Regions from separate parts of the Rhodococcus sp. NFXS4 genome, predicted to be linked through region 3. Evidence: riboswitches for the same ligand, from Rfam matches in the RefSeq annotation. Region 3 holds a riboswitch; each other region holds the start of a gene.
The links. Region 3 has a riboswitch for S-adenosylmethionine ahead of J4E04_RS20475 (aminotransferase class V-fold PLP-dependent enzyme). Riboswitches for the same ligand answer to the same signal wherever they lie in the genome.
Positions count from the first base shown of each region.

Region 1: another riboswitch for S-adenosylmethionine. It lies ahead of J4E04_RS15080 (amino acid ABC transporter permease); the one in region 3 lies ahead of J4E04_RS20475 (aminotransferase class V-fold PLP-dependent enzyme).
Region 2: another riboswitch for S-adenosylmethionine. It lies ahead of J4E04_RS13335 (bifunctional o-acetylhomoserine/o-acetylserine sulfhydrylase); the one in region 3 lies ahead of J4E04_RS20475 (aminotransferase class V-fold PLP-dependent enzyme).

Region 1 is NZ_CP192221.1:3,223,675-3,229,815, forward strand. It holds gene J4E04_RS15070 (ABC transporter substrate-binding protein) at 1-610, opposite strand, end outside; gene J4E04_RS15075 (amino acid ABC transporter ATP-binding protein) at 647-1,429, opposite strand; gene J4E04_RS15080 (amino acid ABC transporter permease) at 1,426-2,382, opposite strand; SAM riboswitch class I at 2,552-2,648, opposite strand; gene J4E04_RS15085 (GGDEF domain-containing protein) at 2,903-4,456, shown strand; tRNA gene J4E04_RS15090 (tRNA-Cys) at 4,495-4,565, shown strand; gene J4E04_RS15095 (GMC oxidoreductase) at 4,574-6,141, opposite strand, start outside.
Region 2 is NZ_CP192221.1:2,854,372-2,860,512, reverse strand. It holds gene J4E04_RS13345 (amino acid adenylation domain-containing protein) at 1-1,081, opposite strand, end outside; gene metX (homoserine O-acetyltransferase MetX) at 1,259-2,410, opposite strand; gene J4E04_RS13335 (bifunctional o-acetylhomoserine/o-acetylserine sulfhydrylase) at 2,407-3,762, opposite strand; SAM riboswitch class IV at 3,990-4,108, opposite strand; gene J4E04_RS13330 (MFS transporter) at 4,405-5,556, shown strand; gene J4E04_RS13325 (exodeoxyribonuclease III) at 5,651-6,141, shown strand, end outside.
Region 3 is NZ_CP192221.1:4,329,519-4,335,659, forward strand. It holds gene dacB (D-alanyl-D-alanine carboxypeptidase/D-alanyl-D-alanine endopeptidase) at 1-150, opposite strand, end outside; gene J4E04_RS20450 (inorganic diphosphatase) at 333-824, shown strand; gene J4E04_RS20455 (nitrogen regulation protein NR(II)) at 934-1,386, shown strand; gene J4E04_RS20460 (crotonase/enoyl-CoA hydratase family protein) at 1,412-2,242, opposite strand; gene J4E04_RS20465 (YbaK/EbsC family protein) at 2,311-2,802, shown strand; gene J4E04_RS20470 (hypothetical protein) at 2,806-3,222, opposite strand; gene J4E04_RS20475 (aminotransferase class V-fold PLP-dependent enzyme) at 3,355-4,608, opposite strand; SAM riboswitch class IV at 4,672-4,787, opposite strand; gene J4E04_RS20480 (Pls/PosA family non-ribosomal peptide synthetase) at 4,951-6,141, shown strand, end outside.

The sequences.
Region 1 (6,141 bases), 1.1 Mb from region 3:
CGTTCTGCGTGTTCCAGTCGACGAGCAGTTGTTCCTGGTTGGTACCGGACGAGACACCGATCTTCTTGCCGGCGATGTCCTTGCGGTCGGTGAACGTCCAGTCGGAGTCCGTCGGAACCTCGAGGGCGACGTTGTCGAGGCGGTAGGTGGCGAAGTCGTACTTCTCCTTGCGCTCCTCCGTGACCGTCACGTTCGAGATGAAGGCGTCGTTCTCGCCCGAATCGATCTTGACGAAGTTCTGGGCCCAGTCCGCGGTCCGGCGGTCGACCGAGAGACCGAGGACGTCGGCGAAGAGGCTCGCGAGATCGATCTCGGATCCGACGACGGTGGTGTCGTCGGTGGCATAGAAGCCGAGAGGCGGAGTGGCACCCGCTGTTCCGGTGACGACGAGGGTTCCGCGATCACGGATTGCCTGCGGCACCTTCGCCGCGATGTCGTCCACCTTCTCGGTGTGGATGCGCCCGGACTGCTCGGGCGAGAGATCATAGGAGACACCGGCTTCGGACACCACGGTGTTCTCGGCTGCGGGTTCGCCGCACGCGGACGCGACGAGCGCGAGGACGGCGACGGAGGACAGGACCGACGCGAGGCGACGGGACGATCGAGACATGGGAGAGGTCACTTTCGGGAGAGGTGTGCGTGGGAATCAGAGAACCCGGGAGAGGAATTCTCGAGTGCGACTGTGGGTCGGGGTGTCGAACACCTCTACAGGAGAACCCTGTTCGAGGACGACGCCGCCGTCCATGAACACCACGGTGTCGGCGACCTCGCGTGCGAAGCCGACCTCGTGCGTGACGATGACGAGCGTCGCGCCGTCTGCGGCGAGACCGCGGATGACATCGAGCACCTCGCCCACCAGCTCGGGATCGAGTGCCGACGTGGGTTCGTCGAACAGGATCACCTTCGGGCGCAGCGCCAGCGCCCGGGCGATCGCGACGCGTTGCTGTTGTCCGCCGGACAACCGCCGCGGGTAGTCGTGCGCCTTGTCAGCGACACCGACCCGCGACAGGAGTGCGAGAGCCTCGGGTTCCACCTCCGACCGCGGACGTCGCTGTGCGGACACGGGTGCCTCGACCACGTTCTCGAGCACCGTGAGGTGCGGGAACAGGGTGAAGTTCTGGAAGACGAAGCCGATCTGCGAGCGCTGGCGCCGGATCTCCTTCTGTGTCAGTTCGTGCAGTTTCCGGCCTCTGCGGCGGTATCCCACGAGGGCACCGTCCACTCGGACGGATCCGGCGTCGACCTTCTCGAGGTGGTTCACCGTGCGCAGCAGAGTGGACTTGCCCGACCCGGAGGGTCCGAGAATGGCCGTGACCTCCCCCGGCCGCACGGCCAGGTCCACGCCTTTCAGGACCTCGAGGGCACCGTAGGACTTGTGCACTCCCCGTACCTCGACCGCATACCGCGCAGTCTCGATCTCGGCGGTCATCGAGTTGCTCCCCTCGGTGACAGCGGCAGCGCGGCGATGCGCGAACGCAACTTCTGGATCGGCGTGAGCGGCACCGTGCGCAGTGCACCCTTGGAGTAGTGCCGCTCGACGTAGAACTGCACCACGGACAGGACGGACGTCAGAATCACGTACCAGACCGTCGCGACCATGAGCATCGGGACGACACGGCCGGTCCGTCCGTAGATCACCTGGACCTGATAGAACAGCTCGGCGATGGCCATGACCGAGACGATCGAGGTGCCCTTGAAGAGACTGATCACCTCGTTGGCCGCGTTGGGGAGGATTCCCCTCATGGCCTGCGGCAGCACGATCGCGAAGAATTCGCGTCGCTTCGGGATCCCCAGCGCCGCAGCGGCTTCGAGCTGCCCCTGATCGACCGAGATGATGCCGGCGCGCACGATCTCCGCCGAGTACGCCGCCTGATGCAGGGCCAGACCGATGATCGCCGCAGTGGACCCGCTGATGACACTGTTGACGTCGAACTCGACGAAGCTCGGTCCGAACGGAATGCCCAGGGACAAACGCTGATACAGGTAGGCGATGTTGAACCAGAACAGCAGTTGCACGATCAGCGGGATCGACCGGAACGCCCAGATGTAGAACCAGGAGATGATCTGCAGGACCGGGTTCTGCGACAACCGCGCCGCCGCGAGAGCGATGCCGAGTGCGAACCCGATGAGGGTGCCCCAGAAGGTCAGCTGGATCGTGAGCCACAGAGCAGTGAAGACGGACCGCGCCGTGAAGTACTGAGCGAAGGTGCCCCAGTCCCAGCCGGCGTTGGTCACCAGCCCGTGGACGAACTGTGCGAGAAGGACCAGGGTCGCGACGGCGATGATCCACCGCCACGGGTGCACCGTGCGTGCGACGACGAGGTCGTGATCCGAGACGTCATCGGCGTCGGTGGCGACCGGTCGATCGTGGAGTTGAGTCACCGGCTGCACCGGTGCGTGAGGGCAGCGAACATCGCTGTGCCTTTCGAGAGGACGAAGTGAGGGACCTGGTCAGCGCCGCGTACAGGCGCAGCAGCACTCTCGACACCACTCGAGGTGCAGGCGCAGGACGTGCGGGCGTCGGGTCGTCACAGTGTTCATCGGCGGATCTCCTCCATCGGTCCTGGCGGTAGCACCCACACACTCGAACTCGAGGCGGGTTGCTGCGACGTCGACGAGCCAGGTCTCTCGGTCGCTCTGGATGGTGAGGAAAATGTAGCGCCGACGTCTCGAGACGTCAAATCGCACAACAGTTTTCAGATCCGTCGAGTTCGAATCATGATGACCGGAAAGGGTGACAACCGCACCGACCGCGTGTTCGCGGTGGTCACGAGCCCGAGGTCTCACGGCCAGACGTGCGCCGGATCGCCGCGACGGAACCGTCCCGGTCGGTACATTCACGGGGTACACGGTGGAGGTCAGCCGACGACGGATCACCGGTGACGGGGACCGGGGTGCTCGCGTGACGCCACACATCGACAGAGCGCACCGCGGCGCGCGGACGTCGCCCACCGAGTCACCTCTCGAGACACCCGCACGGCAGGTGCTCGACATCCGGTCGATCGCGATGGGAACGGCGATCACCGGTTCCGCCCTGTCACTGGGAGCGGGCTGGGTGGTGCCCGGTCTGTTCTTCCCCGGCATCGCCCCGATGCTCGCCACCGCTCTCGCCGTCGCTGCGGCCGTGGTGGGAGCCGGCATCATCTGGCGCTCGGGGCGGCTGACCGAACGCCAGTTCGTCGCCATGGGCATGGTGATGCTGTGCGGTACGACGTTCTCCGCGGTGGCGGTGACCGATCCGGCGGGTTCCCTCGCGATCGCCGCGCTGCTCACCATCGTCCCGGTGCTCTCCGCGGCCGCGTCGCCGCCCGCGATCGCGTGGTCGTTCACCGTGGCTGCCGGTGGAGCCGCCGTCGTGGTGTCGTTCGCCTCGGCAGGATCTGCGGCCATCGCGTTCATCAGTGCCGGCGCGTCCCTGACCATCGTCGTCGTCCCCGTCGTGTTGGTGTGGGGCCTGCGGCGGTCGATGGTGCGGGTGAGTCACCGATTCGACGTGCTCGCACGCACGGACGTCCTGACCGGCCTGTTGAACCGCCGGGGCGTACTCCCCCGTCTGACGGAACTGCTGGGTGCCGCGGCGTCGCGGCACGAATCGGTCACCACCCTCGTCATCGACATCGACAACTTCAAGGCCGTCAACGACACCCACGGACACACCCACGGTGATCGGACGCTGCAGTCCGTCGCGCGAGCGGTGGTGCTGGCGACTCCGGCGGGCGCCGTCGTCTCCCGTCTCGGCGGCGAGGAGTTCCTGGTCGTCGCCCGCGGTGCGCGTACGGCCGATCTCGCGGACCGTGTCCTGCGATCGGTGCGCACACGGTGCTCGGTGACGGTGAGCATCGGCACCACGACGGCCGTGGCCACGGCTCCCGACGGCGCCGCGCTCGCCCTCGGCGACGTGGAGTCGACGCTCGACTCCTTCATCTCCTGCGCGGACGATGCGATGTACCGGGCGAAGCGTCTCGGTCGTGACCGCGTCGAGCACGGCGACACGACCCGGTTCCACCCGCCGTCACTGCTGCGAGCACGGTCGTCTGACCACCTCCGGTCCCGTCGACGGCAGGCTGTGCAGAGACGCGCGCGCACCGAGGCCGCCGCGGCGGTCGCTGCCACCCTCGTCGCGCTGCAGACCCGCGGACACGGGCCGGAACACACGGCCGTCCGACTCGCGATGCTGTCTCGGCGCCTCGAGACGGAGATCGACGTGGCGACGACGTCCCGTTCGGATCGATACTCCGCGGCACTGCGCTCCGCGGCCGCGCTCGATCAGAGCATCGGCATGGCGATGGAACACCTCGCGGTGAACCGGGACACCGCGGCGGCACTCCTGCAGTCGGCCGCGCACGCCGAGGGAACCTCACTCGGCGCACTGTGTCGAGCGCTGGCGTCACTGGCGGACGAGAACCCGGCGGCGGCCGCGAGGTATCTCACCGCGACAGCCCGAGAATCACCGTGAGCGCAACCCTGTCCCGACAGGTCCGGGTTTCCTGACGTGGGATGGCCGAGTGGTGAGGCAACGGCCTGCACAGCCGTGCACACGGGTTCGATTCCCGTCATTCGCTCCACGGGGCGCTCAGCGATCGGCGATCACCGTCGCGATGTTGCGTTCGGCGAGCGCCGCGATGGTGAGCGACGGATTGACTCTGCCGGTGCTGCCCGGGATCAGCGCTCCGTCGACGACGTGCAACCGGTCGTGGCCGAGGACGCGGCCGTGCGCGTCCGTGGCTCGGCCCAGCACCACCCCTCCCAACGGGTGCGCCGTGAACGAGGTGTTCACGTCCGGAACCCGCAGGGGCGGATACCCCACACCGATTCCGGAGCGCTCCGCGATGCGGTCGTGCACCGGTCGCAGGGCGTCCGAGACGGCGATGTTGCCGGCCTCCGGCCAGTCGAGCCGTACCGACCGCGTCGACTCGTCCCACACGAACCGCCCTCTCGTCGGGTCCATGACCATGCCCAACGAGCCGATCAGCGTCAGATCGACGGGCGATCCGGGGACGAACCAGTTCTCGAGGGTGAGCGGGGCGCCCGAGTCGTCGGAGATCCTCGACGCCGAGGGCGACGCCTGCACGATGCCGTTGCCCTCCGGGCTCATGCCCCGGACGAGTGCCGCGTCACCGTTGGTGCCCCATCCCTCACCGACGTGTTCGTTCAGGTCGGGGAGCAGTCCGGTGTCGCGGGCATGCACGAGAAGCCGCGACGTTCCCATCGACCCGGCTCCCAGGAACAGGTCGTCGCAGGTCACCGTGCGGGTGGAGAGGACCTCGGCGGACGGGTCGAGCAGATCCACGGTCAGCGCGTAGCGACCGTCCGCCTCCCTGGTCACGGCGGTGACCTCGTGACGCGCATGGATCGTGCACCGGCCAGTGGCGCGAGCAGCGGCCAGATAGTTGCGGTTGAGGTCGAACTTGGCGCCGTTGGAGTTGCCGAGGTTCGACTCCCCGATGATCGCGGACGGACGGGACCGACCGGCCATCTCTCCGCGCACCACGTCCCAGTCCCAGATACCGTCGATGCGCTGTGGTGTGTACCCGGCGCGGCGGACCTGGTGATCCCACACCCGTGAATGCGTGAACGGCAGCGACTGATAGACGTCCTCCGGCATCGGTGCGAGCCGCAGCTCGGAACGGACGAGCGGGTAGTGCAGAGCCTGCATCTCGTCGTACGAGACGAGCCCGGTGAAGAGCTGGTCGAAGAACCGTCGTTCGGGGGCGATCATCACGCCGGTGAACACCAACGAACCACCGCCGACCGCGGCTCCGGACCACACGTCGATGGTGCCGTGTTCGCTCACGTCGAAGATGCCGCCGAAGCGGTCGGTGGGAACCGTGGGCAGTCCGGTCAGCGGAGCAGTGCCACCGCGACGCCAGAACGCGCGCCCGTCCGGCAGGAAGTCGTTGGCGAAGATCTGTCGACGCGGATCCGTGGGCCACTGCGACCCGCGCTCCAGGACGGTGACGCGAACGCCGGCCTCGGCGAGGCGCCGCGCGGTGACCGCGGCACCGAAGCCCGATCCGACCACCACGGCCTCCGAATGCGCCGGCGCCGGATCGATCGGTGCGTAGAGCTCGGGCACCGCCGACCGGTACAGACCGTCGAGTATCGGAGCCGCGCGGGACACCGCTCCCGGTCCCGTCGACC
Region 2 (6,141 bases), 1.5 Mb from region 3:
CGAGGGTGACGCCGGGGGCACCGAGCAGGTGGGCGATCTCCGAGGCGGGAAGCAGCTGGTGACGGAGTGATTCGCTGACGCGGTTCCCGACCTCGCGGACCACCGAGCCGATGTCGACGCCGCCGCCGCAGTGCGCGGGCACGGGTACCGCGTTGGCGGCCATGGACGCCGATTCGCGCATCCACGACGTCACGCGGGCGGCCATCGGCATCGTCAGGACGACGTCGGGTGTGTCGGTGACACGCGCGAGGAACGCGGCGAACGCGGCGGCGACGACGACCGCGACGGTGGATCCGTGACGCTCCGCCGCGTCGTGAACCGTCCGGTCCGCCGAGGTACCGAGCAGCGTGTCGCAGCGGTGGTTGAACGCGGACGGCGGCGCGACCCGCCCGGACATCGAGACCGGCTCGCCGAGGACGTCGCGCAGACCGGCCCAGTGGGCTCGATCGCGCTCGTACCGCGACGACGCCCGGTAGCGCGCCTCGGCCTCGGCGAAGGCTCGGGGATGCCGTGCTCGCGACGGCGGTGGATCCTCGCCGCGTACCAGCGCGGTGTAGATCTCGGCGGTGCGAGCGGCGGCGACCGAGGCTCCGTAGCCGTCGATGGCCACGTGATGGCCGCGGGCGTACCAGTAGTGGTGGTCCTCGGCCAGGGTGATGACGGCGGTGTAGCCCAGCGCGTCCCGATACATGTCGAGGGGACGGGTGAACTCCGTCATGATCTCGGCCGCCGCCTCCTCGGGGAACTCGTCGTCGCTGACGTCGATGCGATCGAGGTCGATGTCGAGGAGCGAGAGGTCGAGCCGCTGGCGGAGCGAGTCGGAGTCGACGCGCTCGTCCTGCGCGTCACTCGTGACGAGTCGGGTGAGCATCGAGCCGGTGTCGAGAGTGGCGAGGCGCATGGCCTGCTCGAGAAGATCGACGTCGAGCGGGCCGCGGATGTCCATGTAGTGCGCGACGGCGAAGGTGACCTCGGGGTCGAGTTCCTGCAGCAACCACATGTCCCGCTGCGCGCGGGTGAGATCGAAGACCTCCGTGTAGTCGTCCGCTCCCGCGCCCGAGCCCGGGTGATCGTCCGACATGCTGTTCCCCCGGCTCGCTCGCATCCCCACGGTGGGCCCTTCGGTCACCGCAGCGTCGAGCGCTGCGGTGCAGACCACACGATGTCGAACACTAACAAACCAGAAACTTGATTTCCCTCGTCCTCGAGGACTTCAGGTTTCTTTGTGAGAGTTGCCAAGCACAGGGGAGCGTGAGGGTCAGTCCTTCGCCGCGAGTGCGTCGGAGGCCAACGCCATGGTGGCCACGAGCATCGTGGACACCGCGTCGGGCTCGGTGAGGAAGCCGTCGTGGCCGTCGCGCGAGGAGATGATGCGCAACCCGTCGCACCCGGGGATCAGATCGGCGATCTCCTGCTGCTGCCGCAGGGGGTACAGCCGGTCGGAGTCGACGCCGCCCACGATGGTCGGCGTGCGGACCGACCCCAGGGCCGCCTCGAGCCCGCCTCGCCCGCGGCCCACGTCGTGCCGGTTCATGGCCTCCGACAGCAGCACGTAGGTCCCGGCGTCGAAGCGGTCGACGAGCTTGGTCGCCTGATGCTCGAGGTAGCTCGCGATCGCGTAGCGCCCGCCGTTCAGCGGGTCCTCGCCGATCTGGGGCTCGTTGCCGAACCGGGCGTCGAGTTCGTGCTCGGTGCGGTAGGTGAGGTGCGCGATGCGCCGAGCGACGGCGAGTCCGGCACGCGGAGCGCGACCGGAGGCGTGATAGTCACCGCCCTGCCAGTCGGGGTCGGCGGTGATGGCGGCGATCTGCGTGGTCTGGGTGCCGATCTGGTCGGCGGACGCGCGCGCACCGACGGCGAGCACCAGTGCCGAGGCGACACGGTCCGGGTAGGAGACCAGCCACTCGAGAGTGCGCATACCGCCCATGGAGCCGCCGACGACCGCCGCGAAGCGGTCGATGCCGAGGGCGTCGGCGACCATGCGCTCCGCCGCCACCTGGTCGCGGATGGAGATGGCCGGGAATCGGGATCCCCACGCGACACCGTCCGGATCGAGCGACGCGGGACCCGTGGTACCTCGGCACCCGCCGAGCACGTTCGTCGCCACCACGCACCAGCGATCGGTGTCGAGGGGTGCGCCGGGACCCACCATGCCGGTCCACCACCCGGGCGACGGGTGATCCGGTCCGGCCGGTCCGGTCACGTGCGAGTCCCCGGTGAGCGCGTGCTGGACGAGAACGACGTTGTCCCGCGCGGGCGAGACCTCGCCCCACCGCTGCACGGCGACCGTCGCGTCGGGAACCACGCGTCCGCTCTCGAGGGGAACGTCGCCGATGTGCACGGTGCCCACCTGCCCGTCCGCCGGCGGAAATGCCGACGGACGGGCTGGCGAGTGGAGATCGAGTGTCAAGATGCGGCCCGGAAACCCTTCTCCAGATCGGCCAGGATGTCGTCGATTCCCTCGATACCGACTGCGAGTCGCACCAGGCCCGGGGTGACTCCGGAGGCCAGCTGCTCCTTCGGCGTCAACTGCGAGTGCGTCGTCGACGCGGGATGGATCACCAGTGAACGCACGTCTCCGATATTAGCGACATGGCTGTGCAGCTCCAGCGCATCCACGAAACGCTTGCCCGCGTCGACACCGCCCGCGAGTTCGAACGCCACGATGGCACCCGCTCCGCGCGGGGCGAGTTCATGTCCGCGCTCGTACCACGGGGAGGACGGCAACCCGGCGTAGTTCACGCTGGTCACCTCCTTGCGCTGCTCGAGGAACTGTGCGACCGCCGTCGCGTTCTGCACGTGTCGCTCGAGGCGCAGGGACAGTGTCTCGATGCCCTGGCCGATGAGGAACGCGTTGAACGGGGAGACCGCCGCGCCGATGTCGCGCAGCAGCTGCACGCGGGCCTTGAGTGCGAAGGCCGGAGCGCCGAGATCGGCGAACACCACACCGTGGTAGCTGGGATCGGGGGTGGTGAAGTTGGTGAAGCGACCCTGTGTCCAGTCGAAGCCACCGCCGTCGACGATGACGCCGGCGATCGCGGTGCCGTGGCCGCCGAGGTACTTGGTGGCCGAGTGCACCACGATGTCCGCACCGTGCTTCAGAGGCTGGATCAGATACGGCGTCGCCACGGTGTTGTCGACGATCAACGGGATGCCGTGGCGGTGTGCCACGTCGGACACTCCGCGGATGTCGAAGATGTCGTTCTTCGGGTTGGAGATGGTCTCGCCGTAGAACGCCTTGGTCTCGGGGCGGACGGCCTTCTCCCACTGGTCGAGGTCGTCCGGATCGTCCACGAAGGACACGGTGATGCCCAGCTTGGGCAGCGTGTAGTGGAAGAGGTTGTACGTGCCGCCGTACAGACGGGGGCTGGAGACGACGTGGTCGCCGGTCTCGGCGATGTTCAGGATCGCCAGCGTCTCGGCGGCCTGGCCGGACGAGACGAGCAGTGCGGCGACGCCGCCCTCGAGCGACGCGATGCGCTGCTCGACGACGTCCTGCGTCGGGTTCATGATGCGGGTGTAGATGTTGCCCGGCTCGGCGAGCCCGAACAGCGCGGCGGCGTGGTCGGTGTTGTCGAACGTGTAGGACGTCGTCTGGTAGATCGGCAGGGCGCGCGCGTGGGTGGTGACGTCGGGAACCTGTCCGACGTGCACCTGCCGCGTCTCGAAGCTCCAGTTCAGTGCCGGATCCTCGACGGGTGCTCCGGCTGCGTCGACGACGTCGCCCTCGGTGGCACCGGTGTCGGAAGTGTGATCGGTCATGGGTGTCGTGCTCCTCGTGGGGGTGGTGCTCGAGTGGAGTGCTCGAGTGGGGTCCACGTCGGCAGCCGCCACGCCCGCAGCACGAGAGGCACCTCACCGTGTGCAGAGCGCAGTAGGCGAGCCGATCTTCGTGGAGAGAAGGGTCGGGGCCTATCGCCGGCTACAACACAGTCGGTGGGAGAACATGGGTACCTCCGAGATCGTCGGTCGGTGGGCCCGAGGAGACGGGCCCGCGCTTGCTCTCGGCCCGTGCGGGCCGAGTAACCCGGTCATCACCCGGGGCACCCCACCGCGGTTGGAGGGTTGCCGGCCAGCAAGCCGGGGCTCGATGCTGGCACTCATGACCTTGGCGGGAATGGTAGCGGGTCGGGTGTCGACGGCACGAGGGTGGCCGAACTCACGATCGTTCGATTGGCGAATGATCGTGCCGACGGTCAGACTGGTCAGGTGATCGGGCGCCTCTCGGGGCGCCCGTCGTCGTTGACCACCCGAGCGCTTCTGAATCGATCATGAACGATCGACGACGGGCGCAGACCCGAAAGTGAGCTCGTGACACCCCCCTCCGTCGCGTTCGACGTCCTTCCCGCTGCTGCCGCGGACCCCGCGGCGGATCGGCTGCGGGTGCGCCGCCGACGCGTCGCGATGCTGGCGCTCGCGCTCGGCGGTTTCGGCATCGGCACCACGGAGTTCGTCTCGATGGGCCTGCTCCCGGAGATGGCGACCACGATGGGGGTGTCCGAGCCCAGCGCCGGCCACCTCATCTCCGCCTACGCCGTCGGTGTCGTGGTGGGTGCGCCCGTCATCGCCGCGCTCGCGGCGCGGGTGCCGCGGCGGACGTTGCTTCTCGCCCTCATGGTGGCGTTCACTCTCGGCAACCTGGGCACGGTGTTCGCGCCCAGCTTCCACGAGCTGATGGCCTCCCGCTTCGTCGCCGGACTGCCGCACGGCGCGTACTTCGGTGTGGCAGCGCTGGTGGCCGCCCACCTCGCCGATCCCGGTGCGCGTGCCAAGTCGGTGGCCATGGTGATGATGGGACTGTCCGTCGCCAATGTCGTCGGTGTGCCGGCGGCCACGTGGATCGGCCAGGCGTTCGGCTGGCGCAGCGCGTTCGGCATCGTCGCCGTCATCGGTGCCCTCACCGTCACCGCCCTCGCGGTGTGGCTGCCGCGACTGGACTCGATGCCCACCACGAACCCGCGGACCGAGCTGGGCGCCTTCCGGCGCACGCAGGTGTGGATGACCCTCTTCGTGGGCATGGTGGGCTTCGGCGGCATGTTCGCCGTGTACACCTACATCGCCACGACATTGACGGACGTGGCCGGTCTGTCCAAGGCCGCGGTGCCCCTGGCGCTGATGATCTACGGCCTCGGCATGGTGGTCGGCAACATGGCCGGCGGATGGATCGCGGACCGCATGCTCGTCCCCGGGCTCTTCCTGGCGATGACGTCCGTCGCGGTGAGCCTGGCGGTGTTCGTCGCCGCGGCGCACAACCCGGTGACCGCTCTGATCGTCGTGTTCCTCATCGCCGCATCGGGATCCGCCATCGTGCCCGGACTGCAGACGCGACTGATGGACGTCGCCGCCGATGCGCAGACCCTCGCCGCCTCGCTCAACCACGCGGCGTTCAACTTCGCGAACGCGCTGGGGGCCGCCCTCGGCGGCGCCGTCATCGCCGCGGGCTTCGGCTACACGGCGCCGGCCGTGGTGGGTGCCGGTCTCGCGATCGCCGGCATCGCCGTTCTGGCCACGTCGGTGGCGATGCAGCGTCGCACCGACTCTCGTCTCGCCGCCTGACGGTCCTGTCCGCCCTGTCGGATACGGTGCTGCGGTGTCTCACACCATCACGTCGGTCAACGTCAACGGAGTGCGCGCTGCGGTGCGCAAGGGCATGCTCGAGTGGCTCGAGCAGTCCGCGGCGGACATCGTCTGCCTGCAGGAGACGCGGGCGACGGACGAGGAGCTGCTCGCCTGCCTCGCTCCCGCGCTGGGCGAGGGCTGGCATCTCGTGTCCGCCGAGCCGTCCGCGAAGGGCCGCAACGGTGTCGCCATCCTGTCGCGGGTTCCTGCGGACAGTGCCGTCGTCGGGTTCGGGAGCGCCGAGTTCGACGACGCGGGGCGCTGGATCGAGGCCTGCTTCCCGGCCGTCGGAGCAGATCCGGCCGTCACCGTCGCCAGTCTCTACCTGCCGTCCGGTGAGGTGGGCACCGAGAAGCAGGACTCCAAGGAACGGTTCATGGCCTCGTTCGAGCACCGTCTCGCGGCGCTCGCGTCCTCGGGCGAGCATCACGTGGTCTGCGGCGACTGGAACATCGCGCACACCGAACGGGATCTGAAGAACTGGAAGGGCAACCGCACCAAGTCCGGCTTCCTGGCGAGCGA
Region 3 (6,141 bases):
TGAGGTCGCCACGGGTGTCGAGTCCTCGGAGAGCGTGGGGGTGATCAGCGCGACGCCGACGATCGCCAGCACGAGCACCACGACCGAGGCTCCGATCAGCAGCACGCGCGTGCGTAACGGCGTGCCGGACGGCCGCTTCCCTGAGCTCACGTCTCTCCTCCACTCGCGGGTCCGTGGCCGTTCTCCGGCGATGCACCTCTCCTCGCACCCTATCGACGCGGCCGGTTACTGTCTGACCACCGGCGCGTCCTTCGATGCGCCCGACAGACGACTGCACGACAGTACGTGGCCGCCGAGCAGGTAGCCGGGCCACCGAGCAAAGGACAGTGGACGTGAAGTTCGACGTGACCATCGAGATCCCCAAGGGTCAGCGCAACAAGTACGAGGTCGACCACGAGTCCGGGCGAGTACGCCTGGACCGCTACCTCTACACGGCGATGGGCTACCCCGCGGACTACGGCTTCATCGAGAACACCCTCGGTGAGGACGGCGATCCGCTCGACGCGTTCGTCCTGCTGCCGGAGTCCGTGTTCCCCGGTGTCCTCGTCGAGGCCCGCCCCGTGGCGATGTTCAAGATGGTCGACGAGGCCGGCGGCGACGACAAGGTGCTGTGCGTCCCGGCGGGCGATCCGCGGTGGGACCACATCCAGGATCTCTCGGACGTCTCGCAGTTCGAGCTCGACGCGATCGAGCACTTCTTCCTGCACTACAAGGATCTCGAGCCGAACAAGCACGTCACCGGATCCAACTGGGTCGGCCGCGCCGAGGCCGAGGCGGAGTTCGAGGCATCGGTCGAGCGCCTGAAGAACCAGGGCGACCACTAGAGACCGTCGGAAACCCGGATGCGGTGCTGTCCGCTGATAGCATCGCATCCGCGGTCCCCCGGGCCGTGTCAGGACGAACGAGCCACGACGTAAGGGTGCGGTACCACCGATGAGTGACGCTGTGAGCGACCGGAGAAATCCCACGTCCGAGGCGGTCTCGACCACGACGCAGTTCCCGTCACTGCCGGTGACCGTCGTGCTCGACCGCATTCCGTTGGCCGTCCTCGCCGTCGAGCCCGGCGGCACGGTCGTCTTCGCCAACGAGGCCTTCGACGAACTGATGGGCTTCGACGAGGAGTCCCCCCGGTCGAACGAGACCCTCACACTGCAGGACATCTTCCCGGCCAACGAACCGCTCGGAGTCAACATCGCCGAGACGTTCCTGACCACCGTCGCCACCCGCGCCGACTCGCTCTGGCGCATGACGGACTCGAAGGGCGACATCCTCCAGGTCCGGGCGAGCAAGTCGATCCTGCGCCGCGCTGAGGACTCGGTGGTGCTCGTCGTCCTCGAGGACTTCACCGATCAGCTGTGGAACGACCCGAAGAGCGCCTTCCGCTGATCGGGCCGTTCCACCAGGGTCTCTACTACTTGCCCTGGAACGACGCGGGGCGCTTCTCGAACACCGAGGTGATGGCCTCCGTCAGATCCTCGGACGGCAGGAAAGCTGCGTTCCACGCGGCGACGTAGCGCAGCGAATCCTCCACTGCCGCAACGCGACCGTGGTCGAGAACCGCCTTGATCCCGTGCACCACGAGAGGCGGGTTCGCCGCGATCTCGGTGGCCGTGGCACGCGCTGCGGCGAGCACGGCCTCCGCGTCGTCGAACACGTCGTTGACCAGACCGATCTGCTGCGCCCGGGCACTGTCGATGTCTTTTCCGGTCAACGCGAGTTCGCGAAGATGACCGTCGCCGATGATCGCGGGCAGACGGGCGAACGACCCCATGTCCGCCACGATGGCGACCTTCACCTCGCGCACACTGAACTTCGCGTCCGCGCTGGCGTAGCGGATGTCGGCGGCCGAGATGAGATCGATCCCACCGCCGATGCACCACCCCTGCACGGCGGCCACCACGGGCTTGCGGCAGTCGGCCACCGCGTTGATCGACGCCTGCATGCGCTTGATCATGTCGTGGAACGTGCTGCGCGGACCGGCCTGTGCCTTGTCCCCCATGACCGCACCGAAATCGCCTGCCATGGCGGGCAGGTCGAGACCGTAGCTGAAGTTGCGGCCCGAGCCGGCGAGCACGATGGCGCGTACCTCGGGGTCCGCGTCGAGCGCGGAGAAGACGAGAGGCAGTTCCGACCAGAAGTCGGGACCCATCGCATTGCCCTTGTTCGGGCCGATGAGGGTCACCGTCGCGACATGGGCGTCTGTCGTCACCGTGAAGGCTTTCCACGCATCCGTGTGTGTCATCCGGTCAGGATAGCCAGCGCTCCCGCTCACCGGATGTCCCGGCGGCGTGGACTGACTATCCTGCGACCATGACGCGGATCCACCATCCCGCTGCGGCACACGTGTCGGACGTTCTGATCGCCCGAGGTCATCACGGCGTGATCGTGACGCAGTCCGAGCCGACGCACACGGCGCGTCAGGCCGCGGCGGTGAGCGGGGTTCCGCTCGGTGCCGTCTGCAAGTCGCTGGTGTTCCTGCTCGACGACGACCCGGTGTTGCTGCTGGTGTCGGGTGCACACAACGTGGACCTCGATGCCACCGGTCGACGTCTCGAGGGCACGCTGACCCGCGCACCGATCGACGTGGTCGAACACGCCACCGGGCAACCGGTGGGCGGGATCGCTCCCGTGGGCCACCCGACGAATCTGCCGACGTTCGTCGACACGGCGCTGGAACGCTTCGAACGGCTGTGGGCTGCAGCGGGTCACCCCGCGACCCTCTTCCGCACGACCTACCCCGAACTGCTGCGCATCACCGCCGGGCTCGCTGTGGACATGGGCCCCGAGACCCGCGAGGGCTGAGCCTCAGGACGCGCGCAGACGCCGAACCTCCAGGGCGGGCACCACCTCGGTGGTGATCGCCCGGACGACGGACTCCCGCGTCTGCTCCACCACCGGACGCAGGGTCACGCCGTCCGCCACGTCGACCGTCACGATGTCGGCGACAAGGCCTGCGAGACCCGACGCGGTCCCGACGTACTGCAGCGTGCCGGGGCGAGGCTTGCTGTCCGACGCCAGCACCTCGCGGCGGGCGGTCCGGGCGTCGGCGGCGATGTGCACGTCGATGTCCACCACGACACGAGCACCGGGGTGCTCGGCCTTGAGGGTCGCGTAGCGGCTCTGGGCCTCGGAGAGATCGGCGGCGGAGAACCGGACGACGTCCGGGGAGGTACCGGAGACGCCGTCGAGGAAGACGAGGGAGTCGGAAGACACCGTGGTCATGAGTTGTCCAGTCAGTCGTGGGTGCAGCGGTGGCTGTGAGGTGAAGTGAGTCGCACGATCACCGGACCGGACAGGCGCTCGAGGTCGCACGGCAGAGGTCGACGTGTCGTCGACCCCACAACCTGCTCCTCGTCATGATGCTGATGCTAACGATCCGGTGGTGACGCGATCCCGCAGTGAGAGGCACGTCACACGCACCGCCTCCACGAACCGGTCGACATCGTCGGCGGTGGTCCCCAGCCCGATGCTCGCCCGCACGGCACCGTCGGCCGCGCCTACCCGCGAGAGGAGGGGGTGGGCGCAGAACTTCCCGGCCCGCACCGCGATGCCGTGATCGTCGGCCAGTGTGGTGGCGAGTGCACCCGCGTCGACACCGTCGACGGTGAAGGACACGATGCCGACGATGTCGGCGGAGTCGCTCCACAGGCGGAGGACCGACACACCGGCCAGAGCGGTGAGCCCGCCGAGCAGGGCGTCCGTGCACTCCTGATCGTGAGTGGCGATGGCACCGTGGCCGATCGCGCCGATCTCGTCGCACGCCGCGGCGATCGCGACGGCGCCGAGGAGATTGGGTGTGCCGGCCTCGTGCCGCGCCGGGGACGGCGCCCAGTCGATGTCGACCGACGCACCGAGGACGGACACGTGCCGGGTGGCTCCACCGCCAGCGAGGTACGGCTCGGCCACATCGAGCCAGTCACGCCGTCCCACGAGCACTCCCGCTCCGAAGGGCGCGTACAGCTTGTGACCACTGAAAGCCAGGTAGTCGATGCCCGCCGCGGTGATGTCCACGGCGCGGTGCGGAACGAGTTGCGCCCCGTCGACGAGGATGCGGGCACCGTGTCGGTGCGCCAGATCCGCGAGTCGATCGAGGGGCAGGACCTCGCCCGTCACGTTGGAGGCACCCGTGACGGCAAGCAGCGCAGCAGGTCTCGACGCGAGTTCGTCGCCGAGCCGAATCAGAGTCTCCTCGACCGAGTCCGCCGATCGCACCACCCGGCGGTTCCGCCACGGCAGCAGATTCGCGTGATGCTCGATGTCCAGCACCACCGTGTCCCCGGGAACGCAGCCCGCCAGGAGATTCAGCGCGTCGGTGGTGTTCCGCGTGAACACGACCACGTCGTCGGGATCCGCGCCGCAGAAGCGGTGCACCGTGTTCCGGGCGGACTCGTACTCCCGGGTGCAGACCTGCGACTTGTGGCCGGCGCCGCGGTGCACACTCGCGCAGTGCGGCAACACCTCTCGTACTCGCTCGACCACCGCGTCGAGCGCGGGAGCGCTGGCCGCGTAGTCGAGATCGATGCTGCGAGTGGTGCGGCCGTCGGCACACGTCACCTGCTGGTCGCGGCCGTGCACGGATGCGATGGGGCGCTGCAGAACTGTGGTCATGATGAATCCCTCCGTCGAGGGATCGACGCACGGCACGAGGGCCGCGATCTGACGAGAGGCGTCGATCCGCGCTTGCCGCCTCCGTCGTCGGAGCGCGGCCAGGTCGTCACCCGGAGCACCCCACCGCGGAGGAGGGTTGCCGACCAGCGAGCCGGGGCTTGATGCTGGTACTCGTGACCTGGAAGCAGGATGGCAAACGGTCGCCCGAGTTGTCAACCGGTTCGCCGCACGCGCGCCGGGTCGGCGGAGTTGTTCACCAACCCGCAAACTGGGCGTGCAATAACGTGTCGTCACACCCGCCAGCGTTCCGTCGTCCCTGTTCGATGCGAGAGGCCGTTCGTCTTGTCACTGCAGACCCGTGTTCCCGAGGCCTACCTCCGTTCCTCCGTGGCGGCCCCGGTGCGCACCCTCGTCGACATCCTCGAGGACACCGCGCGGGCATTCCCTGATGCGCCGGCCATCGACGACGGCGACACCACCATCAGTTACAGCGAACTGCTCGACAACATCGACGAGGGCGCTCGGTGGCTGTCCCGACACGGCGTCTGCGCCGGCGATCGCGTCGGGGTCCGCATGCCGTCGGGCAGTTACTCGCTCTACGCGGCCATCCTGTCGGTCATCGCCGCCGGTGCGGCCTACGTCCCGGTGGACGTCGACGACCCGGACGAGCGGGCCGAGCTGGTGTTCTCGGAGGCCGGCGTCACCGCGATCATCGCGGACGGCGGCGTCACCCGAACCGACACCGCGGGGACCGGGCGCGCGGTCGGCCATCCCACACCCGACGACGACGCCTGGGTCATCTTCACCTCGGGCTCGACCGGCAAGCCCAAGGGCGTCGCGGTGAGCAATCGCAACGCGGCGGCGTTCGTGGACGCCGAGGCACGACTGTTCCTGCAGGACCGACCCATGGGCCCGGGCGATCGAGTGCTGGCGGGGCTCTCCGTGGCGTTCGACGCGTCGTGCGAGGAGATGTGGCTCGCCTGGCGCAGTGGCGCGTGCCTCGTTCCCGCGCCTCGCTCCCTCGTGCGCAGTGGCATGGACCTCGGCCCCTGGCTCGTCGCACGTGACATCAGCGTGGTGTCGACGGTGCCGACACTGGCGGCGCTGTGGCCTCGCGAAGCGCTCGAGGACGTCCGGTTGCTCATCTTCGGCGGCGAGGCCTGTCCGCCGGATCTCGCTGAGCGACTCGCTGTTCCGGGCCGCGAGGTCTGGAACACGTACGGCCCCACCGAGGCTACCGTCGTCGCCTGCGCCGCTCTCATGGACGGTGTCGGACCGGTGCGCATCGGGCTGCCGCTCGACGGATGGGACCTCGCCGTCGTGGGCCCGGACGAGGAGCCGGTCGCGGTGGGCGAGGTGGGTGAGCTCGTCATCGGTGGCGTCGGCCTCGCGCGTTACCTCGATCCGGTGAAGGACGCCGAGAAGTACGCTCCCATGGCGACTCTCGGATGGGACCGCGCCTACCGCAGCGGCGATCTCGTGCGGCTCGAGCTCGAGGGGCTGCTCTTCCAGGGCCGCGCCGACGATCAGGTG